One region of the Streptomyces sp. NPDC051561 genome, then DNA from elsewhere that is predicted to be linked to it. Evidence: riboswitches for the same ligand, from Rfam matches in the RefSeq annotation. Region 1 holds a riboswitch; each other region holds the start of a gene.

Evidence for each region. A riboswitch is a leader RNA that binds a small molecule or an ion and turns the genes downstream of it on or off. The one in region 1 is predicted to bind cyclic di-AMP.
Region 2: it holds a riboswitch for cyclic di-AMP, as region 1 does, so the genes downstream of both, ACIA73_RS32135 (transglycosylase family protein) here and ACIA73_RS23555 (M23 family metallopeptidase) in region 1, are expected to answer to the same signal.
Region 3: it holds a riboswitch for cyclic di-AMP, as region 1 does, so the genes downstream of both, ACIA73_RS35095 (M23 family metallopeptidase) here and ACIA73_RS23555 (M23 family metallopeptidase) in region 1, are expected to answer to the same signal.
Region 4: it holds a riboswitch for cyclic di-AMP, as region 1 does, so the genes downstream of both, ACIA73_RS07805 (NlpC/P60 family protein) here and ACIA73_RS23555 (M23 family metallopeptidase) in region 1, are expected to answer to the same signal.

The regions. Positions count from the first base shown of each region.
Region 1 is NZ_JBITDM010000010.1:256,226-261,676, reverse strand. It holds gene ACIA73_RS23560 (PrsW family intramembrane metalloprotease) at 1-10, shown strand, start outside; gene ACIA73_RS23555 (M23 family metallopeptidase) at 155-1,438, opposite strand; cyclic di-AMP (ydaO/yuaA leader) riboswitch at 1,450-1,583, opposite strand; gene ACIA73_RS23550 (PP2C family protein-serine/threonine phosphatase) at 1,909-3,186, opposite strand; tRNA gene ACIA73_RS23545 (tRNA-Met) at 3,280-3,353, opposite strand; gene ACIA73_RS23540 (SDR family oxidoreductase) at 3,430-4,272, opposite strand; gene ACIA73_RS23535 (MarR family winged helix-turn-helix transcriptional regulator) at 4,379-4,951, shown strand; gene xerC (tyrosine recombinase XerC) at 5,274-5,451, opposite strand, start outside.
Region 2 is NZ_JBITDM010000020.1:16,102-21,552, reverse strand. It holds gene ACIA73_RS32140 (transglycosylase family protein) at 406-1,530, shown strand; cyclic di-AMP (ydaO/yuaA leader) riboswitch at 1,829-2,031, shown strand; gene ACIA73_RS32135 (transglycosylase family protein) at 2,036-2,734, shown strand; gene eno (phosphopyruvate hydratase) at 3,103-4,395, shown strand; gene ACIA73_RS32125 (septum formation initiator family protein) at 4,628-5,101, shown strand; gene ACIA73_RS32120 (DUF501 domain-containing protein) at 5,181-5,451, shown strand, end outside.
Region 3 is NZ_JBITDM010000024.1:112,366-117,816, reverse strand. It holds gene ACIA73_RS35100 (GntR family transcriptional regulator) at 1-36, opposite strand, end outside; gene ACIA73_RS35095 (M23 family metallopeptidase) at 237-1,031, opposite strand; cyclic di-AMP (ydaO/yuaA leader) riboswitch at 1,045-1,214, opposite strand; gene ACIA73_RS35090 (M16 family metallopeptidase) at 1,436-2,803, opposite strand; gene ACIA73_RS35085 (M16 family metallopeptidase) at 2,833-4,218, opposite strand; gene ACIA73_RS35080 (DNA topoisomerase (ATP-hydrolyzing) subunit A) at 4,517-5,451, shown strand, end outside.
Region 4 is NZ_JBITDM010000002.1:763,596-769,046, forward strand. It holds gene pcrA (DNA helicase PcrA) at 1-1,256, opposite strand, end outside; cyclic di-AMP (ydaO/yuaA leader) riboswitch at 1,525-1,693, shown strand; gene ACIA73_RS07805 (NlpC/P60 family protein) at 1,691-2,920, shown strand; gene ACIA73_RS07810 (hypothetical protein) at 2,970-3,323, opposite strand; gene ACIA73_RS07815 (NlpC/P60 family protein) at 3,698-4,765, shown strand; gene ACIA73_RS07820 (hypothetical protein) at 4,871-5,038, shown strand; gene ACIA73_RS07825 (alpha/beta hydrolase) at 5,086-5,451, opposite strand, start outside.

The sequences.
Region 1 (5,451 bases):
CAAGCACTGAAGCGGAACCGTGGCGGCCACTTCGCTGCATGCCCGCAAACGCGAACCGGCAGCCCTGGCGTCGGGGGGTGAGCGCCAGGACTGCCGGAGTCCGGAAGTGCGGTGGTGCGGGCCGTCAGGTGCGAAGACCGTCAGGTGCGGAGGCTCAGACCGTCAGGCCCTTGTCTCGCAGCCAGGCCGCCGGGTCGACGCCGTCGCCGCCGGGAGTGTGCACCTCCAGGTGCAGGTGCGCTCCCGACACATTGCCGGTGGCGCCGACGTTGCCGATGACCTCGGCGGTGGTGACCTTGTCGCCGGGCGAGACGTTCATCTGCGAGAGGTGGCAGTACCAGATCTCGGTGCCGTCGGACATTTCGAGGACGATGCGGTAGCCGTAACTGCCGGACCAGCCCGCCGACTTGATGGTGCCGCCGTGCACGGCCTTCACCGGGGTGCCCGCCGAGGCGGCGAAGTCCAGTCCGGTGTGCTGGCCGGAGGACCACATCGAGCCGGCCTGCCCGTAGGTGGCGGTGAGGTAGTACGAGGAGGTGGGCAGCGAGAAGCTGGCGGCCAGTTTTGCCAGCCGTTCGGCCTCCGCACGCGCCTCGGCCTCGGCCTTGGCCCGCTCCTCGGCCTCCGCCTTCTCCCGGGCTGCCTTCTCGGCCTTCGCGTGGGCCGCGTCGCGCTGCTTCTTCGCCTCGGCGGCCGCGTCCTGGACGGCCTTCTCGCGCGCGGCCTCCTGGACGGCCTCGTCGGCCGCGGAGCGCTGCTGCTCGGCCTGCTGGAGGATGCGGGCGCGCAGGCTCTCACCGGCACCCGCCTGCTGCCCGGAGCCTGCCGCGTCGGCGACCGGCGCCGCGACGGGCATCGCCGCGACCACCACGTCCCTCTCGGAACCGGCCTCGATGACGCCCTCGTCCTGCTTGTCCTCGGAGTCGGACATCAGCGCGCCGACACCCGGGAGGGACTTGGCGTCCGGCAGGGAGCCGGCGAGGGAGTCGAGCGAGTCGGTGATCTGGTCCGGCAGGGATATCGACACCGCGGGCTTGTCCTGCGCGGTGGCGATGCCACCCGCGCCGACCGCCGCGATCACGCCGACACCCAGCACGGTGGAGCTACGGGCGAGCGAGCCGCGCTGCTTGGCCACCCGGTGCTTGCCGCGGACCGGGACGACGGACTCCTCGGTGGGGTTCCACTCCTCGGCCGATGCCTGCGGACCCTCGTGGTCCGAGTAGTCGACGAAACCCTCGAACCCGGTGCGGGGCTGGTGCATCGTCTGCGTCATGGTCTGCGTCGCCTGGACCGCCGGCATCGTCGCAGTGGTGGAGCCGGCACCGTGTCCGTTGCCGTAACCGGTGCCCTCCGGGCCTTCACTGTCGTTCGGGACACCGTAGGACCCGTACGAGAAAGCGGTGGTGGGGGCTGCGGGGGCAGGCCTGTTGGACGCCACGGAGGCGCGCTCCTTTCCTTCCTTCTCGCCTACCGGGTTAGCTGACGGGTTCGGAGCAGGAAGGTCTCCTACGGGCCAGGCTCAGCCCGATTCACCCCAATTGGTGGTTCCCCGGTTTCCTCACGGAATTCGGCGCACGCGCACGGCGCCGTCTCTGACGACGGCTGGGACGACCGCGCTGCGTTATCGAACGTTAATAGACACACAAGTGGAATTCCAAGCCGTTCCTGTTGATCGTTAACGCAACGCTTGCATCCCTGGCCATGACATAAGACCCAAAAGGCCATCAACCCGGGCGTCACAACGCCCCCTTGACGCCCCTTCGGCCACACCCATTCCCACGCGCGCAAACTCTCCACAACTGATAGATCGTCAATTGTTATGCACAGCGCTCCCCTTCGCGCACACTCAGTGACAACCCGTAGTCACAGTGCCCGTGCGGCCGCGCACGGCGGCCTCACCTCCCGCCCTCACGGCCGTTTCACGATCTCCACGGTCCGCCGCCGCTCCGGCTGCCGCTCCCCCGGCCGTCCGACCGCGAGCAGCGCCATGTCGTCCGTCTGCTTGCCACCCGTGTGCACCCGTACGTCACTGATCAGCGCGTCCAGTACGGCCTCGGGCCCCGGGAAGAGCGACAGCCGCAGCCGGGCCGCCGGATCGTAGAAGACCCCCTGCGCGTCCCGCGCCTCGGTGATCCCGTCCGTGTAGAACAGCAGCGTCGACCCGCCGGGGAACGTGAACTCCCGCGCCCGGTCCGGCCAGTCCCCCAGGTCGCCCATCCCCAGCGGCAGCGCGAACTCCTCCGGCTCCAGTACGTCCAGCTCCCCGTCCGCGTACAGCAGCAGCGGCTCCGGGTGCCCCCGGTTCACCAGTCGTACGACGCCCTCGCCGCGCGGGATCTCGGCGAGCACCGCCGTGGTGAACCCCTCCAGCGCGTCCAGCCCGTCCCGCCGCGCCCCTTCCCTGGCCAGTGCCCGCTCCAGCCGCTGCGCGACCCCCTCCAGCGTGCTCTCCGTCTCGGCCGCCTCCCGGAACGCCCCCACCACGATGGCGACCGCCTCCACGGCCTCAAGTCCCTTGCCCCGTACGTCCCCCACCACCAGCCGCACCCCGTAGGGCGTGTCCTGCACGGCGAACAGATCGCCCCCGATGAACGCGTCCGCGTCGGCGGCCTCGTACCGCGCCGCGATCTGCAGTCCGCCGATACGTTCCGGCGGCGTGGGTACGACGGCGCGCTGGGCCGCCTCCGCGATGACCCGCACCGTGGCGAGGCGGCGGTCCCCGCGACGTACCACCCGGTTGATGAACACGGCCAGCGCGCCCACCGTCAGTACCGTCAGCAACTCCGTCACCGACAGCACCCTCAGCATCGTGCCGTCACCGATCCGCAGTCCCACCACGGCCAGCACCGAGGCCACCGCGATCAGCACGGTCGGCAACAGCGGGAAGAAGGGCGCGGCCACCAGCGGAGCCGCCGTGAACAACGGGGCCGCGGTGAAATCGGGTGGCGTCGCCTCGTCGTAGACCACTCCGCCGACGATCATCAGCACGGGCAGCACCCGTACGAACCGCCTGCTCTTGCGTCCCCTCCGGTCCGCCGGTTCCGCCCCGCCCCCGGCCCCGTCGCTCCCACGCCCGTTCCCCGCCACCGTCTGCTCTCCTGCCCAGGTCCGCACCGGGTGCGGACGGTACCGCTCCCCACCCAGGCTGGCCGGAGCCGCGCCGCAGTGCGAATCGGCATCCGCCATGTGGGGGACGCCGGTCCGTCGCCCCCGAAAACGCCTGAGGCCCGGAACTCTTTCGAGTTCCGGGCCTCAGGCCTACTGCTACTACTTCTTCAGTAGCGGGGACAGGATTTGAACCTGCGACCTCTGGGTTATGAGCCCAGCGAGCTACCGAGCTGCTCCACCCCGCGTCGGTAAACACAACCCTACGCCATCCGGGCAGCCCCTTCGACCACGTTTACCCCGGAGCCGCTTTCCCGCCCGGGGTCACTCCGCTCCGAACGCGGCCGCGTTCTCCCGAGCCCACTGCCGGTAGCTGCGGGCCGGCTGCCCGAGCAGGCTCGCGGTGGTGTCGGCGATCTCGGCGGGACCGTCCTGCGCCGACGCCCACAGATCGAGCAGCGCGGTCACCATGCGGTCCGGCAGGTACTTCCCCATCTGCTGCTCGGCCTCCCCGCGGCTGATCCGCTCGACGGGGATCTCCCGGCCGGTCTCGTCCGAGAGGATGGCCAGCTGCTCGCGGAAGGAGAGCGATTCGGCGCCGGTGAGCGTGACCGTACGGCCGGCGAGGGTGCCACCGGTCAGCGCCTCGGCCGCGATGTCGGCGATGTCATCGGGGTGGATGGGCGCGATCCGCGCGTCCGGGTAGGCGAGCGCGACCGGCATCGACTGCCCGATCGGCCAGGCCCAGCCCAGTGAGTTGCTCGCGAAGGCGTCCGGGCGCAGCACCGTGACGGTCAGGGTGGAGTCCGCGAGCGCGCGCTCGACCCGGAGGTTGTGACTCCCGATCGGGTGGGTCTCGGCATCGGGCCCGAGCACCGCCGCCGATGACAGCAGCACCACGTGCTCGACCCCGGCGGCCTCGGCGGCCTTGATCAGCTCGTCGATGCCCGCGGGTTCGGGATAGAGGAACACCTGCCGTACGCCGTCCAGCGCGGCGCCGAAGGTCTCGGGCCGGTCGAGGACCATCTCGACCGTCTCGACCCCGTCAGGCACCGCCAGCTCGGCGGGGCGGGCACTGGCGGCACGGACAGGGAAACCGGAGGCGGCGAGCCTGCCCAGGACACCCTGGCCGACCTGGCCACGGGCGCCGGTGATGAGGACTGACACAGGAGAACTCCACTTCATTGATTGCATACACATGCATGCTCACACGCACACAATTTCACGTCAACACATATATGCTGCGCGTAATCCAGCTGCGTACGATGCGGTCATGAAGAAGCACGAAACGGCCGATGACCTGCTCAACGCGGTCGGCCCGGCGTTCGGGAAGCTGCGGCGGTCCTCGCTCCTGGAGGTCGAGAACCCGATCCCCCAGAAGGACCTGAGCCGCACCCTGATCCTCAACATCGTGCTGGAAGCAGAACAGCGGCCCGAGCGGCAGCCCGACGCCCCGGCAGCACCCGACGCGGCCCCGCGCGAGATCACCGTCGGCGGCGTCGCCGCGCACCTCGGCGTGGACCCGTCCGTGGCCAGCCGCATGGTGTCCGACTGCATCGCGGCGGGCTATCTGATCCGCGCCGCCTCCCAGCAGGACGGCCGCCGCACCGTCCTGCGCCTCAGCCCCGAGGGACGGAACCTGATGGCCCGCTTCCGCCGCCACCAGCGCGACGCCTTCGAATACATCACGGCATCCTGGTCCGAACACGACCGCCTGGAATTCGCCCGCCTGATGCTCCGCTACGTCACGGACCAGGACGCCGTACGCACCCGCCCCTCGGCCCCCCGAACGGACCGAGCGACGCCCCGGGCCGCCGGAAACGACGGAGCGCCCCGACCGGCGTAAACCGGTCGGGGCGCTCCCCCGCAGGTCGGAGGCGTAAGCCCCCACCTGCGTCCTGTAGGCCATGTCGGACTCGAACCGACAACCAACGGATTAAAAGTCTGCGGATCACCCGTAGCGATCACTCCCGCCCCATGTCGCGCAGTGTCGCGGCGTCCCGGTAGGTCCCAAAGTCGCAGCTCAGAGCCGCATACCGCGTTTCACTCGGTACCGGTCCGTCCGCCCACAACCGGCCGCTATCAAGGCATCCGGGCCAGCAACGGGCCAGCAAAAAGGCCCTGCCACCTGCGGTGACAGAGCCGTTTGCCGCTTCAGTCCAACGCTACTACGCCACGTCGGGGACTGCCTGAATCATCTTGGGGCGCCGCGCCCGGGGGACCACCGCCGCCGCCTTCTCTGCAATCTCCTTGTCCACCTCGGGCAACAGGCTCGTGTACGTGTCGGAAGTGAGCGTGATCGTGGAGTGCCGCAGCGTCTCCTTGATCGAGTGCAGGTCCCCGCCG
Region 2 (5,451 bases), on a different contig from region 1:
GCACCCCATCAGGAAACGGCAGTTGATGTCATGGCAGTCGGGGTAGTGGCCCGTAGTCCTGGGCACGCTGGCCCGTGGTCCTGGGCACGCTGCACGCGAGCAGCCGAGGAGTTCCGGCACACCGTCGTCCGGCGATTCCGCCGCTCACTATCGCGGTGCGACACCGCTTTGGGGCTGCTGCGCCCGAAGTTGCCTGATGGGCGCGGCATGGACGGACGTCGCGCGCTTTTCGTACGGCGCGAGGTGGGCTGAAGCACACAGGATCTGACGCTTGTTCAGCAATGTGACCTTCGCGTGATCTGCACTGCATCGACTTGTGACGGGTGTTCGAGTAGGGCTACGTTCACGGGCGACTCGGTAGTCATGGTCCGAAATCCGAGTCGTCGTCAGCTGAAAGGCAACCGCATGCGTTCCGGGAACGGTCGGCACCGTCGTCCGCGTCAGGCACCCGCTCTCATCGTCGCGGCCGGGGTGACCGGGTCCGCGCTCGCGATTCCGCTGCTGGGTGCGACCAGCGCCTCGGCGGCGGATGCGAACACCTGGGACCGCGTCGCCGAGTGCGAGAGCGGTGGCATGTGGAGTGCCGACCTGGGCAACGGGTATTACGGCGGGCTCCAGTTCTCGCAGGAGAAGTGGGAGCAGTACGGCGGCGTGGAGTACGCGCCGCAGGCCGACCTCGCGAGCCGGGCGCAGCAGGTGAGGGTCGCCGAGAAGATGCTCGCGGCCGAGGGCCCGCAGGCGTGGCCCAGCTGTGCGGTCATATCCGGCCTGGCGCCGGGCGGTGGCAATGCCTCCGGTTCCGGTACGGGGGGCGTGGACGCCGCCGACCCGGGCGCGGACGCCGGTACGGATTCCGGTGCGCAGACCAGACCGCCGGCCGGGCACCCGACCGACGGGGACGCCCAGGACGGCACGCCGGACGCGGGTACTCCGTCCGGCGGGGCCACCGCACCGGCCACTCCCACCACTCCCGCCGAGCCCACCCCCGGCTCCAGCGTCTCGCCCAGCACGGGCCCGAACGCGACTCCGGGCGAGGGCACGGACCCGGATGCCGACCCGAGCACCGGGCGGCCCGCTCCGGGTGCCACGCCCGGCACGGAGACTCCCGCCACCCCGGGCCAGCCGGACGCCTCCACGGGCAACGGCAAGCACCGCGGTACGCCGGCCCCGGAGAACTCCCTTCCCGGAACGGGCAGTTCCGCGGATCCGTCGGCCGACCCGTCGCAGGATCCGGCCCAGGACCCGACCCAGGATCCGTCGGCCGACCCGTCCGCCGACCCCACCGCGCCTCCCGGCGCCGACGACCGCGAGTCCGGCCGCCACGCCTCGCGCGGGGGCGGCAAGTCCCCCGCGGGGCCCGGCGAGGAAGCGACGTACACCGTGCGGGCCGGTGACAACCTCTGGCACATCGCCGACGAGGAGAAGGTGCCCGGCGGCTGGGCGGCGCTCTACGAGGCCAACCGTGGCGAGCTGGGTGGCGACCCGGACCTCATCCTGCCTGGCCAGCACCTTGAGCTGGGCGCGAAGTAACCCGTAAGCAACCCGGAAACGTTCACAAAACTCGGGTAGTTCGAGGGTTTATGTCCGGTTTCGTGCGAGTGAGACATGAGTCTCTTCGCCCCAACTGGCGTGTCCCGTCCGGGTGCTCCTGCCGTGGCCCTTCTGACCTGCATAAACGGGCGGTGCGGAAGGGCAAGTAGGGGTGAGATGTCCCCGATGTTCGTCTTTGAACATCGGGGACTTGTGTGTTTACGGTCGTCCTCGTTCGCCACCGGTGAGCACCGGAGCCCGTCACGCCGAATCCTGCCGGCGGGCCTCGGGAGCAGTCGTCGCGTAAGCGCCGTAGGCAGGAGCGGGGGACCCAAGGTAAGTGCCGGGCCCGGACGTCGAAGGACGTGCGAGGAACGGCTTGGGGTGAAGCCGAAGAGTGGAACGCGAGTGCCGGTAAGGCAGTTGCGGGACGCGAAGCGGCCGGGCGAACTCACAGCCCGAACCCGACAGCTCACCTCGAAGGCGTCGGTGAGGGGATATTTCCATGTCGCTTTTCAGCAAGGGCAAGCACCGCCGTGCGTCCAAGGCCACCCGCGTCGCCGCCTACGCCGGTGTCGCCGGTGTGGCGGTAGCCGCTCCGCTGATGGGGGCCACCTCGGCCTCCGCCGCCTCCGTCGACACCTGGGACGCTGTCGCCCAGTGTGAGTCCGGCGGCAACTGGTCCATCAACACCGGTAACGGCTACTACGGCGGTCTGCAGTTCTCGCAGTCCTCCTGGGCCGCCGCGGGCGGTACCCAGTACGCCCCGCGCGCCGACCAGGCCTCCAAGGGCCAGCAGATAGCCGCGGCCGAGAAGCTGCTCGCCATCCAGGGCCCGGGTGCCTGGGCCTGCGCCGGCGCCGGCAACCTGAGCAACGACGGTGTCGACCCGGGCGTCAGCACCGGTTCGGGCTCCGCCAAGCAGTCCGCCCCGAAGGTGGAGAAGAAGCGCGAAGAGGCGCCCGCTTCCCGCAGCGAGACCCGCCAGGCCCCCAAGGTCGAGGTCCCCAAGGTCGAGTCCAAGGCCGGTGGCCAGATCAAGAAGGGTGACGGCGAGTACAAGGTCAAGTCCGGCGACACCCTCTCGAAGATCGCCGAGGCCAAGGGCGTCAAGGGCGGCTGGCAGCACATCGCAGACCTGAATGAGGACGTCGTTTCCAACGCCGACCTCATCTACCCGGGTCAGCAGCTCCACCTGAGCTGACCCCCGTGGGGGCGGCGGCCCACCCCCGCCGACCCCCATGCCGGACCCCGGCCGGGCGCGACTTCCCCCCGTACGCGCCGGGCCGGGGTCTTTTCCGTATCCGCTACGCCTTGATCCGCTGCGTCTCGATCCGCTGCGTCTCGCGGCCCGCATCCGTACACAAGGTGAACGCGCGGGCCACGGAAAGTTGCGACGCACAGAGTCTTTCGTCCTGTATTACAGGCATTCAGGCATCTTTTCGTCCCACGGGACGGTCGATCGGCTGGCCGATGGCCCCGGTCACGTTAGGCTCTTGTCGCAAGGCCGAAAGCGACCCTGCACTGCGCGCCCTCAGCGGGCGCCCCTTACGCGTCACATCCCATAAGGAGATGCTCGTGCCGTCCATCGACGTCGTCGTAGCCCGGGAAATCCTGGACTCCCGAGGCAACCCCACGGTCGAGGTCGAGGTCGGCCTCGACGACGGCAGCACGGGTCGTGCTGCTGTTCCGTCCGGCGCCTCCACCGGTGCCTTCGAAGCCATCGAGCTTCGTGACGGTGACCCCAACCGCTACATGGGCAAGGGTGTCGAGAAGGCCGTCCTCGCCGTCATCGAGCAGATCGGCCCGGAGCTCGTCGGCTACGACGCGACCGAGCAGCGCCTGATCGACCAGGCGATGTTCGACCTCGACGCCACCGAGAACAAGGGCTCCCTCGGCGCCAACGCCATCCTGGGTGTCTCCCTCGCCGTCGCGCACGCCGCGTCCGAGGCCTCGGACCTGCCGCTGTTCCGCTACCTCGGTGGCCCGAACGCGCACCTGCTGCCCGTCCCGATGATGAACATCCTCAACGGTGGGTCGCACGCCGACTCCAACGTCGACATCCAGGAGTTCATGATCGCCCCGATCGGCGCGGAGTCCTTCTCCGAGGCCCTTCGCTGGGGCGCCGAGGTCTACCACACCCTCAAGAAGGTGCTGAAGACCAAGGGCCTGTCCACCGGCCTGGGCGACGAGGGCGGCTTCGCCCCGAACCTGGAGTCCAACCGCGCCGCGCTCGACCTGATCGTCGAGGCCATCACGCAGGCCGGTTACATCCCCGGCGAGCAGATCGCGCTCGCGCTCGACGTCGCCGCGTCCGAGTTCTACAAGGACGGCAAGTACGAGTTCGAGGGCAAGTCCCGCTCGGCCGCCGAGATGACCGAGTACTACGAGGAGCTCGTCTCCGCGTACCCGATGGTCTCCATCGAGGACCCGCTGTACGAGGACGACTGGGCGGGCTGGAAGGTCCTCACCGACAAGCTGGGCGCCAAGGTCCAGATCGTCGGCGACGACCTCTTCGTCACCAACCCGGAGCGTCTGGCCCGCGGCATCGACGAGGGCTCCGCCAACGCGCTGCTCGTCAAGGTCAACCAGATCGGTTCGCTGACCGAGACCCTCGACGCCGTCGAGCTCGCCCAGCGCAACGGCTTCAAGTGCATGATGTCGCACCGTTCCGGCGAGACCGAGGACGTCACCATCGCCGACCTCGCGGTCGCGGTGAACTGCGGCCAGATCAAGACCGGCGCCCCGGCCCGCTCGGACCGCGTCGCCAAGTACAACCAGCTGCTGCGCATCGAGGAGATCCTCGACGACGCCGCGGTGTACGCCGGTCGCTCGGCGTTCCCGCGGTTTCGCTCTGCGAACTAGTCAGGCACAGCGCTCTGCGAACTAGTCAGGCTCAGCGCTCTGCGAACTAGTCAGGCTCAGCGCTCTGCGAACTAGTGACGCAGAGCGCTCTGACAACCAATAGGCGCAGCTGAGGCCAAGACCTCTTAAGCGCCCCGGCTGGCACGCCAGTCGTCCCTACGTCCCCGGCCACGGTCCCGTACCGTGTCCGGGGACGTAGGTGCGTACAGAGGCATCGGGGAGGCGGCAGGCAGTGGCAGGCAAGGACCGGTTCTCCACCACGACCAGGCTTCGGTTGCTCGGCGAGCAGACCGCCGCCCGTGTCTACCGTTCCCAGACCCGCCGGCAGGCCCGCCGTTCCCGGCTCACCGGCCGTGCCGCGCTGCTGGTCCTGGTGATGTGCACGCTGGTGGTGGCGCTCGCCTATCCGATACGGCAGTACTTCTCCCAGCGCACCGAGATCAATGACACCGAGCAGGCCAGGAACGAGGCGGAGCGCCGGGTGGAGCAGCTGCGCGACGCCAAGGCCAGGCTCCAGGACGACGCGTACATCGTGCGGCTCTCCCGTGAGCACCTTCACTATGTGAAGCCCGGCGAGACCGGCTTCACGGTGTACGACCCGAACGCGGGTGCCCCCCAGCGGCCCGGCCACGACGAGGCGGCCGACCAGCCCTGGTACTCCAACCTCTGGGGCGGCGTCGACGAGGCCGACCGCCAGGAGCCGTAGCCCCGGAACGCCGACCGGCCCCCTCCCCGTACCACCGCACCACCCCTCACCGGCAGAACAGAAGCGACAGAAGGCACGCATGGACACCCCGCCCCCGACCACGCCGCGCACCGAGCCCACCGACAGGGACATCGAGGCGTTCAAGCTCCAGCTGGGCCGCCCGCCGCGCGGGCTGCGCGCCATCGCGCACCGCTGCCCCTGCGGCAACCCGGACGTGGTCGAGACGGCCCCGCGGCTGGAGGACGGCACGCCGTTCCCGACGCTGTACTACATGACCTGCCCCAAGGCGACCGGCGCGATCGGCACTCTGGAGGGCTCCGGCCTGATGAAGGAGATGCAGGCGCGGCTGT
Region 3 (5,451 bases), on a different contig from region 1:
GATCGCCGTACACACCGAATGCGCCGGAATACGCATACCCGGACCTCCGTCCACCCCACGTCGCTTTCCGGGAACTGTATTGCAGCGGACGGGAATTGTGTTCGACCGGGCGTAATTCATGGCTGAATTTTGGCTGTTGGGGCCACTGGACGGAAGAAAGGGCCGCGGCACACAGAAGGCCCCGGCTCTCGGGGAGCCGGGGCCTTCTGCAACAGCGGGTGGAGCAGCAGGCGCGATCAGACGCTGACGCCGTGGCCGCGGAGGTACGCGACCGGGTCGATGTCCGAGCCGTACTCGGCGGTGGTGCGGGCCTCGAAGTGCAGGTGCGGGCCCGTGGAGTTGCCGGTGGAGCCGGAGAGGCCTATCTGGTCGCCCGGGGTGACCGTCTGGCCGACGGAGACACCGATCGAGGAGAGGTGGCCGTACTGGGTGTACGAGCCGTCGTTCATCCGGATCACGATGTTGTTGCCGTAGGCGCCGCCCCAGCCGGCCTCGACGACCGTGCCGGAACCGACGGATACGACGGAGCTGCCGGAGGAGGCGTGGAAGTCGACACCGGAGTGGCTGCCGGAGGACCACATGGCGCCACCGGACTTGTAGCTGGTGGAGACATAGGAGCCGGCGACCGGCAGCTTGAAGGTGTTCAGGCGCTTGCGCTCGGCCTCGCGGGCGGCGCGCTCACGCTCCTCGCGCTCCTTCTTGGCCTTCGCCACGGCCTTGCGCTTGACCTCGGCCTTGCGGGCCTCTTCGGCCTTCCGCTCGGCTTCGGCCTTCTGGTAGGCCTTCTTCTGCGCGGCTGCCTGCGCCTCGACCTTCTCGGTGAGGGTCTGCGTCACGGAGTCCTCCATGACGACGGCGCGGATGGTGCCGGTGTCCTCGGCGGCCAGGTCCTGCTCGGCGGCGATGGCCTGGGGGGCCAGCGTTCCGATGACACCGGTCGTGGTGAGGGCGGCGACTCCGGCGATCTTCGCGCTGCGGCGCGAGAGTACGGAGGGTCGACGGTGCTTCCCGGCGGCACGGGTGAACGCCATGAAGTGGCTGTTTCCTTTCCTTCCTTCTCGCCTACCGGGTTAGCTGACGGGTTCGGAGCAGGAAGGTCTCCTACGGACTCCACCCACCCGTGAAGGGCGATGGCGTCCGATTCACCCCAGGGACGTAAGTGGGTCCCCGGCTCCCCAGGCTCGCGCCTGACGGGGACTCGGCGATGACTGTCCGGTTGCCGCTGGTGCGGCGCACTCTGACGAACAGACGGACCGACGCTAAGCGGGCTCTCTTTCAATCACCAAACAGAGAGCGGCTTTTGTAATACAGCCCACACGGCAGACAGGCACCCTCGCCAACAAAACGGACATAAGGGAGGACCCCGACGACTCGACGGTCGTCGGGGTCCGACTTGTTCTGCTTTGCGGCGGTTCTCCGTTTGACCTTTGATCGGTCAGCCGGTGACGACCTCGACCTCGCCGATGTTCAGCGCCCGGACCGGCTCCGCGATCTGCGAGGCGTCGCCGACCAGCACGGTGACCAGCTTGTCCACCGGGAAGGCGTTCACGGCGGCCGCGGTGGCTTCCACGGTGCCGGTCTGCGCGAGGCGGGCGTACAGCTGGGCCTGGAAGTCGTCCGGCAGCTCCTGCTCGACCTGGTCGGCCAGGGTCGACGCGACGGCGGAGGCCGTCTCGTACTTGAGCGGGGCCACGCCCACCAGGTTCTGCACGGCGACATCGCGCTCGGCGTCGGTGAGGCCCTCGGCAGCGAGCGTCCGCAGGACCTTCCAGAGGTCTTCCAGGGCGGGCCCGGTCGACTCGGTGTCCACGGAGCCGCTGATGGCCAGCATGGCCGCGCCGGTGCCGTCGGCGGCGGAGCGCAGCACCTGGGCGAAGGCGCGGACCCCGTAGGTGTAGCCCTTCTCCTCGCGCAGGACGCGGTCCAGGCGGGAGGTGAGGGTGCCGCCCAGGCAGTACGCGCCGAGCACCTGGGCCGGCCAGACGCGGTCGTGCCGGTCGGCGCCGATGCGGCCGATCAGCAGCTGGGTCTGGACGGCGCCCGGACGGTCGACGATGACCACCCGTCCGGTGTCGTCGGCCGTGATGGGCGTCATCGGGCGCGGCTCGGCGGTGTTGCCGGTCCACTCCCCCAGGGTGTCGGCCAGTACGGCGTCGAGGTCGATGCCGTCCAGGTCGCCGACGACGACCGCGGTGGCGGTGGCCGGGCGGACGTGCGCCTCGTAGAAGGCGCGCACCGCCGCGGAGTCGATGTTCTTGACCGTCTGCTCGGTGCCCTGGCGGGGGCGGGACATCCGCAGGGTGACCGGGAACAGCTCCTTGGAGAGCTGCTTGGCGGCCCGGCGGCCCGGGTTCGCGGCCTCGTGCGGGATCTCGTCCAGCCGGTTGCGTACCAGACGCTCGATCTCGCCGTCCGCGAACGCGGGGGCGCGCAGGGCGTCGGCGAGCAGGCCGAGCGCCTTGGGCAGCCTGCGGACCGGCACTTCGAGGGAGACCCGGACGCCGGGGTGGTCGGCGAACGCGTCGAGGGTGGCGCCGCAGCGCTCAAGCTCGGCGGCGAACTCCTCGGCGGAGTGCTTGTCGGTGCCCTCGGTGAAGGCGCGCGACATGATGGTGGCGACGCCGTCGAGGTCCTTGGGCTCGGCCTCCAGCGGGGCGGCGAGGAAGACCTCGACGGCCACCAGCTGCTGGCCGGGGCGGTGGCAGCGCAGCAGGGTCAGCCCGTTGGGCAGCGCGCCGCGCTCGGGGGCGGGGAAGGCCCACGGAGTCGCGGGGCCCTCCTGGGGCTGCGGGTGGAACTGCATTTCGCTGGTCACGGCTGCTGCGGTCTCCGTCACTTGTCCGCCCCTTCCTGCTGGTTGCCACGCTCGGTGTCGCTGCCGGCGTCGGCGTCGCTGTCCGCGTCCGACTCGGCGGCCGCGAGCGGTTCGTACACCAGGACCGCCCGGTTGTCGGGGCGCAGACGCGCCTTGGCGACCGCCTGCACCTCCTCGGCCGTGATGTCCAGGACGCGACCGACCGCACTCAGGGCGAGCTGCGGGTCGCCGAACAGCACGGCGTACCGGCAGAGTTCGTCGGCGCGGCCGGCCACCGTGCCGAGCCGGTCCAGCCACTCGCGCTCCAGCTGGGCCTGGGCGCGCTCCATCTCCTCGGCCGTCGGGCCCTCCTCGGCGAACCGGGCGAGCTCCTCGTCGACGGCCGCCTCGATCTGCGGCACCTCCACGCCGCCGGACGTCTTGACGTCCAGCCAGCCGAGCGAGGGCGCCCCGGCCAGGCGCAGCATGCCGAAGCCGGCGGCCACGGCCGTCTGGTCGCGGCGGACCAGCCGGTTGTGCAGCCGGGAGGACTCGCCGCCGCCGAGCACGGTCAGCGCCAGGTCGGCGGCGTCCGACTCGCGGGTGCCGTCGCTGGGCAGCCGGTAGGCGGCCATCAGCGCACGCGCCGGGACCTCCTCCTCGACGACCTCGCGCAGTTCGCCGCCGATGACGTCGGGCAGCGAGCCGTCGCGCGGCGGCTGCTTGCCGTCGTGCGAGGGGATCGAGCCGAAGTACTTCTCGACCCAGGCGAGGGTGGCCTCGGGGTCGATGTCGCCGACCACGGAGAGCACCGCGTTGTTGGGCGCGTAGTACGTGCGGAAGAAGGCGCGGGCGTCTTCCAGGGTGGCCGCGTCCAGGTCGGCCATGGAGCCGATCGGGGTGTGGTGGTAGGGGTGGCCCTCGGGGTACATCAGGGCGGTGAGCTTCTCGAACGCGGTGCCGTAGGGCACGTTGTCGTACCGCTGGCGGCGCTCGTTCTTGACGACGTCGCGCTGGTTCTCCATGGACTCGTCGTCGAGCGCGGTGAGCAGCGAGCCCATCCGGTCGGCTTCCAGCCACAGCGCCAGCTCCAGCTGGTGCGCGGGCATGGTCTCGAAGTAGTTGGTGCGCTCGAAGCTGGTGGTGCCGTTGAGCGAACCGCCGGCCCCCTGCACCAGCTCGAAGTGCCCGTTGCCGTGCACCTGGGCTGAGCCCTGGAACATCAGGTGCTCGAAGAGGTGGGCCAGGCCCGTACGGCCCTTGACCTCGTGGCGCGAGCCGACGTCGTACCAGAGGCAGACCGCGGCGACCGGGGTCAGGTGGTCCTCGGAGAGGATCACCCGCAGACCGTTCGCAAGCCGGTGCTCGGTCGCTGTCAGGCCGCCGGAGCCGGCCTGCGCTGTGGCCGTGTGACCCATGGGCATGTACGTCCCTTCGATCGCGTATGAGACAAGTCCTGCGAGTAAGTCCTGCCACCCTATGCAAGCGCACGGACAGTCCGCGAAGTTCCCGTTCGGCGCACCCTTCTTGGGGACCTTCCCGGGAAGGTCCCGCGAGAGGCCCACGGGCCGGTACGGACGGGTCGAGGTCGGCGTTGTCAGTGGGGCGGTCCACAATGGTCGGCGTCAGACATCCCGGTGAACAGCACCGCGTCACAACACCGCGTACTGTCCCAGCGATCCGTAACCGTCCGTTGAACAGTGAGAAGGAGCCGCAGCCGCGATGGCCCGCCGCAGCACGAAGACCCCGCAGCCGGACGAGGCGTTCGAGGAGAAGATCCTCGACGTCGACGTCGTCGACGAGATGCAGGGCTCCTTCCTTGAGTACGCCTACTCGGTGATCTACTCGCGCGCCCTGCCGGACGCGCGGGACGGCCTGAAGCCGGTGCACCGGCGCATCGTCTACCAGATGAGCGAGATGGGCCTGCGTCCCGACCGCGGGTTCGTGAAGTGCGCCCGGGTGGTCGGCGAGGTGATGGGCAAGCTGCACCCGCACGGTGACGCGTCCATCTACGACGCGCTGGTCCGGATGGCGCAGCCGTTCTCGATGCGGGTTCCGCTGGTCGACGGCCACGGCAACTTCGGTTCGCTGGGCAACGACGACCCGCCGGCCGCGATGCGCTACACCGAGTGCCGGGCGGCCGACGCCGCGTCGCTGATGACCGAGTCGATCGACGAGAACACGGTCGACTTCAGCCCCAACTACGACGGCAAGGAGCGCGAGCCCGTAGCCCTCCCGGCGGCGTACCCGAACCTGCTGGTCAACGGCACCACCGGCATCGCGGTCGGCATGGCCACCAATATGCCGCCGCACAACCTGGGCGAGGTCATCGCCGCCGCCCGTCACCTGATCAAGCACCCGGCCGCCGATCTCGACACGCTGATGCGCTTCGTGCCGGGCCCGGACCTGCCGACCGGTGGCCGGATCGTCGGTCTGACCGGCATCAAGGACGCGTACGAGAAGGGCCGCGGCAGCTTCAAGATCCGCGCCACGGTCGCGGTGGAGAACGTCACGGCCCGCCGCAAGGGCCTGGTCGTCACCGAACTGCCCTTCACGGTCGGCCCCGAGAAGGTCATCGCCAAGATCAAGGACCTGGTCGGCTCCAAGAAGATCCAGGGCATCGCCGACGTCAAGGACCTCACCGACCGCTCGCACGG
Region 4 (5,451 bases), on a different contig from region 1:
GCCTTGGCGTCGCCCGCGTCGGTGAGGCGGTCGATCTCCTCGGCGATGAACTGGGCCTCGTCGTGCTCGGTGTCCGCGACGTAACCCGTGATCAGTGATCCGGCGCCGGCGTCGGTCCAGAGGTTCTTGGCGCGGCGGTTCTCGTTGCGCTCGATGACGGCGTTGGCGGCGGTGAGGATCGTCTGGGTGGAGCGGTAGTTCTGCTCCAGGAGGATCGTGGTCGCATCCGGGTAGTCCTCCTCGAACTGGAGGATGTTGCGGATGGTGGCGCCGCGGAAGGCGTAGATCGACTGGTCGGCGTCGCCGACGACGCACAGTTCGCCGGGGGCGGTACCGGGGCCCGAGGGGCCGACCAGCTCACGGACCAGGGTGTACTGGGCGTGGTTGGTGTCCTGGTACTCGTCGACCATGACGTGCCGGAAGCGCATCCGGTAGTGCTCGGCGACGTCCGGGAACGCCTGGAGGAGGTGCACCGTGGTCATGATGATGTCGTCGAAGTCCAGCGCGTTCGCCTCGCTGAGGCGGGACTGGTACATCGTGTATGCCTGGGCGAGGGTCTTCTCGAAGCCGTCCGCGGCCTGGCCGGCGAAGGTCTCGGGGTCTATCAGTTCGTTCTTGAGGTTGGAGACCTTGGCGCTGAAGGACTTCGGCGGGAAGCGCTTGGGGTCGAGGTCCAGATCGCGGCAGACCAGCGACATCAGGCGCTTGGAGTCGGCGGCGTCGTAGATCGAGAACGAGCTGGTGAAGCCGAGCTTCTTGGATTCGCGGCGCAGGATGCGCACGCACGCGCTGTGGAAGGTGGAGACCCACATGGCGCCCGCGCGCGGGCCGACCAGGGCCTCGACGCGCTCCTTCATCTCGGCGGCGGCCTTGTTGGTGAAGGTGATCGCCAGGATCTGGCCCGGGTGCACACCGCGGGCGGCAAGCAGGTGCGCGATGCGGTGGGTCAGCACACGGGTCTTGCCGGAGCCGGCGCCGGCCACGATGAGCAGCGGGGTGTCCTTGTGGACGACGGCGGCGCGCTGGTTCTCGTTCAGCCCGTCCAGGAGGGCCGCGGCGTCGACCACCGGGCGGGGGGCACCGTTCCGGTAATGGGCGTCGCGGGGCGGCGGCGGGCCGTCGAACCTGCCCCCGAAGAGGTCGTGCGGGACCTCCTCCGGAGGGGCACCTTCTTCGGTGTCCTCCGGGGGCGGCGGGGCCGGGTCGTCCTTGGACTGGAGATCGGCCAGGAAGCTGTCGTCAAAGAGGCTGCTCATCGCCTACCGAGTCTAGGCGGCCCCACTGACAGCCCGGTCCGGATTCCGCCAGAACGAATTCCGCACCCTCTGCCGGTGACGCGTCGACCTGTCCACACATGCCCCTGGGTCGACTCTCCGTGGCTCTCTGTGAGGGCTTTGTCGACATCACAGCCAGGTCACGAAAATGTATCGGGCATATCGAACATCAGGCTTCCCACCCGTCACAGCGATTGGCTACGGTGCTGCGCGAGCAGCCCGTACCCCCCTCGGCGAACCGCGCCGAAGCGGGCCGCTCACGCCGAATTCGCGCCACCCACCCGGTGGTTCGGAACCGGGGACCCACACGCACGACCGGGGTGAATCGGCCCGTACCCCCACGACCTGGGCCGTAGGGCGCCTTCCGTTTCCTGCCCGAACCCGACAGCTAACCCGGTAGGCGGTCCACGGAAGGAATGCCTGTCTTGGCATCGCATCGCAAGCCGCGCCCCAGCGCGTCGTCCTTGATCCGGTCCTCCGCGCCCGGCATCGGCGTGACGACCGCCGCGCTGGTCACGGTCGGTCTGGTCACCCAGTCCGCGCAGGCCGCGCCCGCCGCGCCCAAGCCCTCCGTCGAGGAAGTACAGAAGAAGGTCGACGACCTGTACCGGCAGGCCGGGGTTGCCACCCAGAAGTACAACCAGTCCAAGGAGGCCACCGCGCAGCAGCGCGAGAAGGTCTCGGGACTGCTCGACGACGTCGCCAAGCGCACCGACAAGCTGAACGAGGCCCGGCGCGCGCTCGGTTCCTTCGCCGCCTCGCAGTACCGCAGCGGCTCGGTCGGCTCGACGGCGGCGATGCTGCTGGCCAAGGACCCGCAGTCGTACTTCGAGTCGCGCCGGCTGATGTCCCGGGCCACCGACCGGCAGAAGAAGCTGGTCGGCCAGTACAGCGAGCAGCAGAGGTCCGCGGCGGCGAAGCGGGCCGAGGCGACCGGCAGCCTGGAACGGCTGACCACCTCGCAGGCCGCGCTGCGCCGGTCCAAGCAGGAGGTGCAGGACAAGCTCGGGCAGGCGCGCGATCTGCTCGCGCGGCTGAACGCCCAGGAGAAGGCGAAGCTCGCGCAGCTGGAGCGCCAGCGCGAGGCGGAGGCCAAGCGCAAGGCGGACGAGCTGGCACGGAAGCAGGCCGCGGCGGAGGCGGAGCGGCAGAAGCAGGAGGAGGCCGCCGCCGAGAAGGAGAAGGAGAAGGACCAGGGCGGCGGAGGCGCGGACAGCGGCTCCGGCACGGGCACGGGTTCCGGCGGCGGTACGGGCACGGGTTCCGGTACGGGCACGGGCAGCGACAGCTCGTACGACACCAAGGCCGCGAAGGTGCTGGCCTTCGCGCGGGCCCAGATCGGCAAGCCGTACGTCTGGGGGGCGACCGGCCCCGGCTCGTACGACTGCTCGGGGCTGACGCAGGCCGCCTGGCGGGACGCCGGGGTGAATCTGCCGCGCACCACCTGGGACCAGGTGGAGGTCGGCACCCGGGTCGCGACCAAGGACCTCAAGCCGGGTGACCTGGTGTTCTTCTACGACGACATCAGCCACGTCGGCATCTACAAGGGCAACGGGATGATGATCCACGCACCGAAGCCGGGCGCGAATGTGCGCGAGGAGTCGATCTACTACATGCCGATCTACGGCAGCGTGCGGCCCGCCTGAGGACGCTGGTCGCGCGGGACGGGCCGGTCGCCGGAGGCGGGCCGGCCCGTCAGGTCCAGAGGACGGCGATGAAGATGTTGACGATGGTCAGCCCGCCGACCGCGCCGAACACGGCCTTCTCCACCTTCTCCTCGTCGCGCTTGACGTAGACGAGACCCAGGATCACCACCAGGATCGCCAGCTTGACGCCGATCTTGATGTTGTTGACGGAGTGGTCCTGGGCCTGGTTGAGGCCGACCAGGATCATGCCGGTGACCAGCATCGTCAGCGCACCGTGCAGCATCGCGGGGCCGAAGCGCGCGGTACCGGTGCCCATCGCCTTCATCTGGGTGAGGAAGCCGCCGAGGAGCGCGGCGATGCCGATGATGTGCAGGCCCACGAAGACATGGGTGAGTACGTCCATGGGGCGGAGCCTAACGAGGCGATAGCAGGCTTCTTGCGGCAGGGCGGGAACTTCCGTCCCCTCGGTCACAGAGAGCGCGGAAGTACATATTCCACCTCGTGGCGCCCGATCACTCCTGATCATTGGTGCGCCACTTTCACTCAACTACGGCCATTCGAAGGCTGTGCCGTGACGGCCAGGTTTAGCGTCCCTCCCCAGGTGGCCGACACCCCACGCCGTTCCGACCCCGGAACGGTCGTCGGTCGCCACCGCCGAGAGAATCCGGCGGCGGTCCCGCTCCCCCCTGTACGGGACCGCCGCCGGACGCGTTCGGAGAGTGCGCACCACTCGTGCGTACGCGACGGACGTACCCGTGGAAGGACGTGAACGCCCTCGTGGCAGCGCACCGGAAGCCCAAGCAGCGCTCACTGGCCGGCAGCACCGCCCGCACCACAGCGGTCGCCCTCGCACTGGCGGGGGCCGCGGGCACCACCGCCCTGGAAGGCACCGCACAGGCGGAGCCGAACCTCACCCCGGCGCAGATCAAGTCCAAGGTCGACGCGCTGTACCACGACGCGGAGACCGCGACCGAGACGTACAACGGGGTGAAGGAGAAGTCCGAGCGCACCAAGAAGTCCCTGGACGCGCTGCGGGACCAGGCGGCCCGCAGGACCGAGAAGCTCAACGAGGCCCGCGAGTCGCTCGGCTCGCTGGCCGCCGCGCAGTACCGCACCGGGGGCATGGAACCCGCGCTCCAGGTCGCGCTGACCTCGGACCCCGACGGCTATCTGGAGCGGGCCGCGCGCGCCGGACGGGCGGGCGAACGGCAGTCGGTGAAGGTGCAGGGCGCGCGCAGGCAACTCGCCGAGATCACCCGGCTGCGCGGGGCCGCCCACCAGCGCTTCACCGAACTCGCCTCGGAACAGGCAGAGTTGAAGAAGCACAAGGCGGAGATCCAGCAGAAGATCGCGGGCGCGGAGGAGCTGCTGGCCCGGCTCTCCGGCGACGACCGCGCCCGGTACGCCGCCCAGGACGGGCACGGTGACGGCGAGCGCGCCGACCGGTCGGGGTCCGCGCGCACCGAGATGCCCCGGGGCGGCACCAGGGCGCCCAACGCCCGTGCCGCGCAAGCCGTTTCGTTCGCCTACTCGGCGCTCGGCAAGCCCTATGTCTGGGGTGCCACGGGCCCCTCCTCCTTCGACTGCTCCGGTCTGACGCAGGCCGCTTGGCGCTCGGCGGGAGTGGCGCTGCCGCGAACCACGTACACCCAGATCAACGCGGGGCAGCGGGTGTCGAGTTCCCAACTGGCGCCGGGAGATCTGCTGTTCTTCTACTCGGGCATCACCCATGTCGGCCTGTACATCGGCGACGGCAAGATGATTCACGCGCCGCGTCCCGGCGCCCCGGTACGGATCGCGCCGATCGACCAGATGCCGTTGACGGGGGCCACGCGGCCGGCGTGACCGTCGGTGTGACCAGCGGCGTGATCGACAGGGTCGGGCGCCCAAGTCGGGGTAGTCGCTTCGTCGAGGACGCATCCGATGCGTCCTCGACGAGGGAGGATTCTCATGCCCGGCATCATCAGCAAGCTGAAGAACTACGCCCGGAGCCCGCAGGGTCGTCGCACCATCGCCCGGGGCCGCCGCGAGGCCGCCGACCCGCGCAGGCGTTCCCAGGCCAGGCAGCTCCTGGGCCGTCTGCGCGGCGGACGTGCCGGTCGCGGCGGACGGTACTGACACCGCTCCTTGCACTGACACCGCTACTTGTACTTGCACTGACACCGCTACTTGCCGAGCTGCTCCGACAGCCACCGGAAGACCTCCGGCACCTGCTGCTTCCACACGCTGGTGCCGTGGGGCCCGGTCAGCTTCACGGTCCGTACCGTCGTCGGCGCCTTCGCCACGCCCTTCAGAGCGGTGCCGCTCTCGTAGCCGTCGCCCGCCGCACCCGAGACGAACAGTGCGGTGCGCGGCGGCTTTCCGGCCGCGGTCGCCTTCTTGAGCAGGAGGTACGGGTTGTTGGCGCGCCGCAGTTCCGGGGTAGCGGCGGTGAGGGCGGCGGGTTCACCGCTGGGGTCGTTGAAGCCGGAGAGGCTGACGCCGGCCCGGTAGCGGTCGGGGTGGGCGACGGCCAGCTTGGCGGCGCAGTG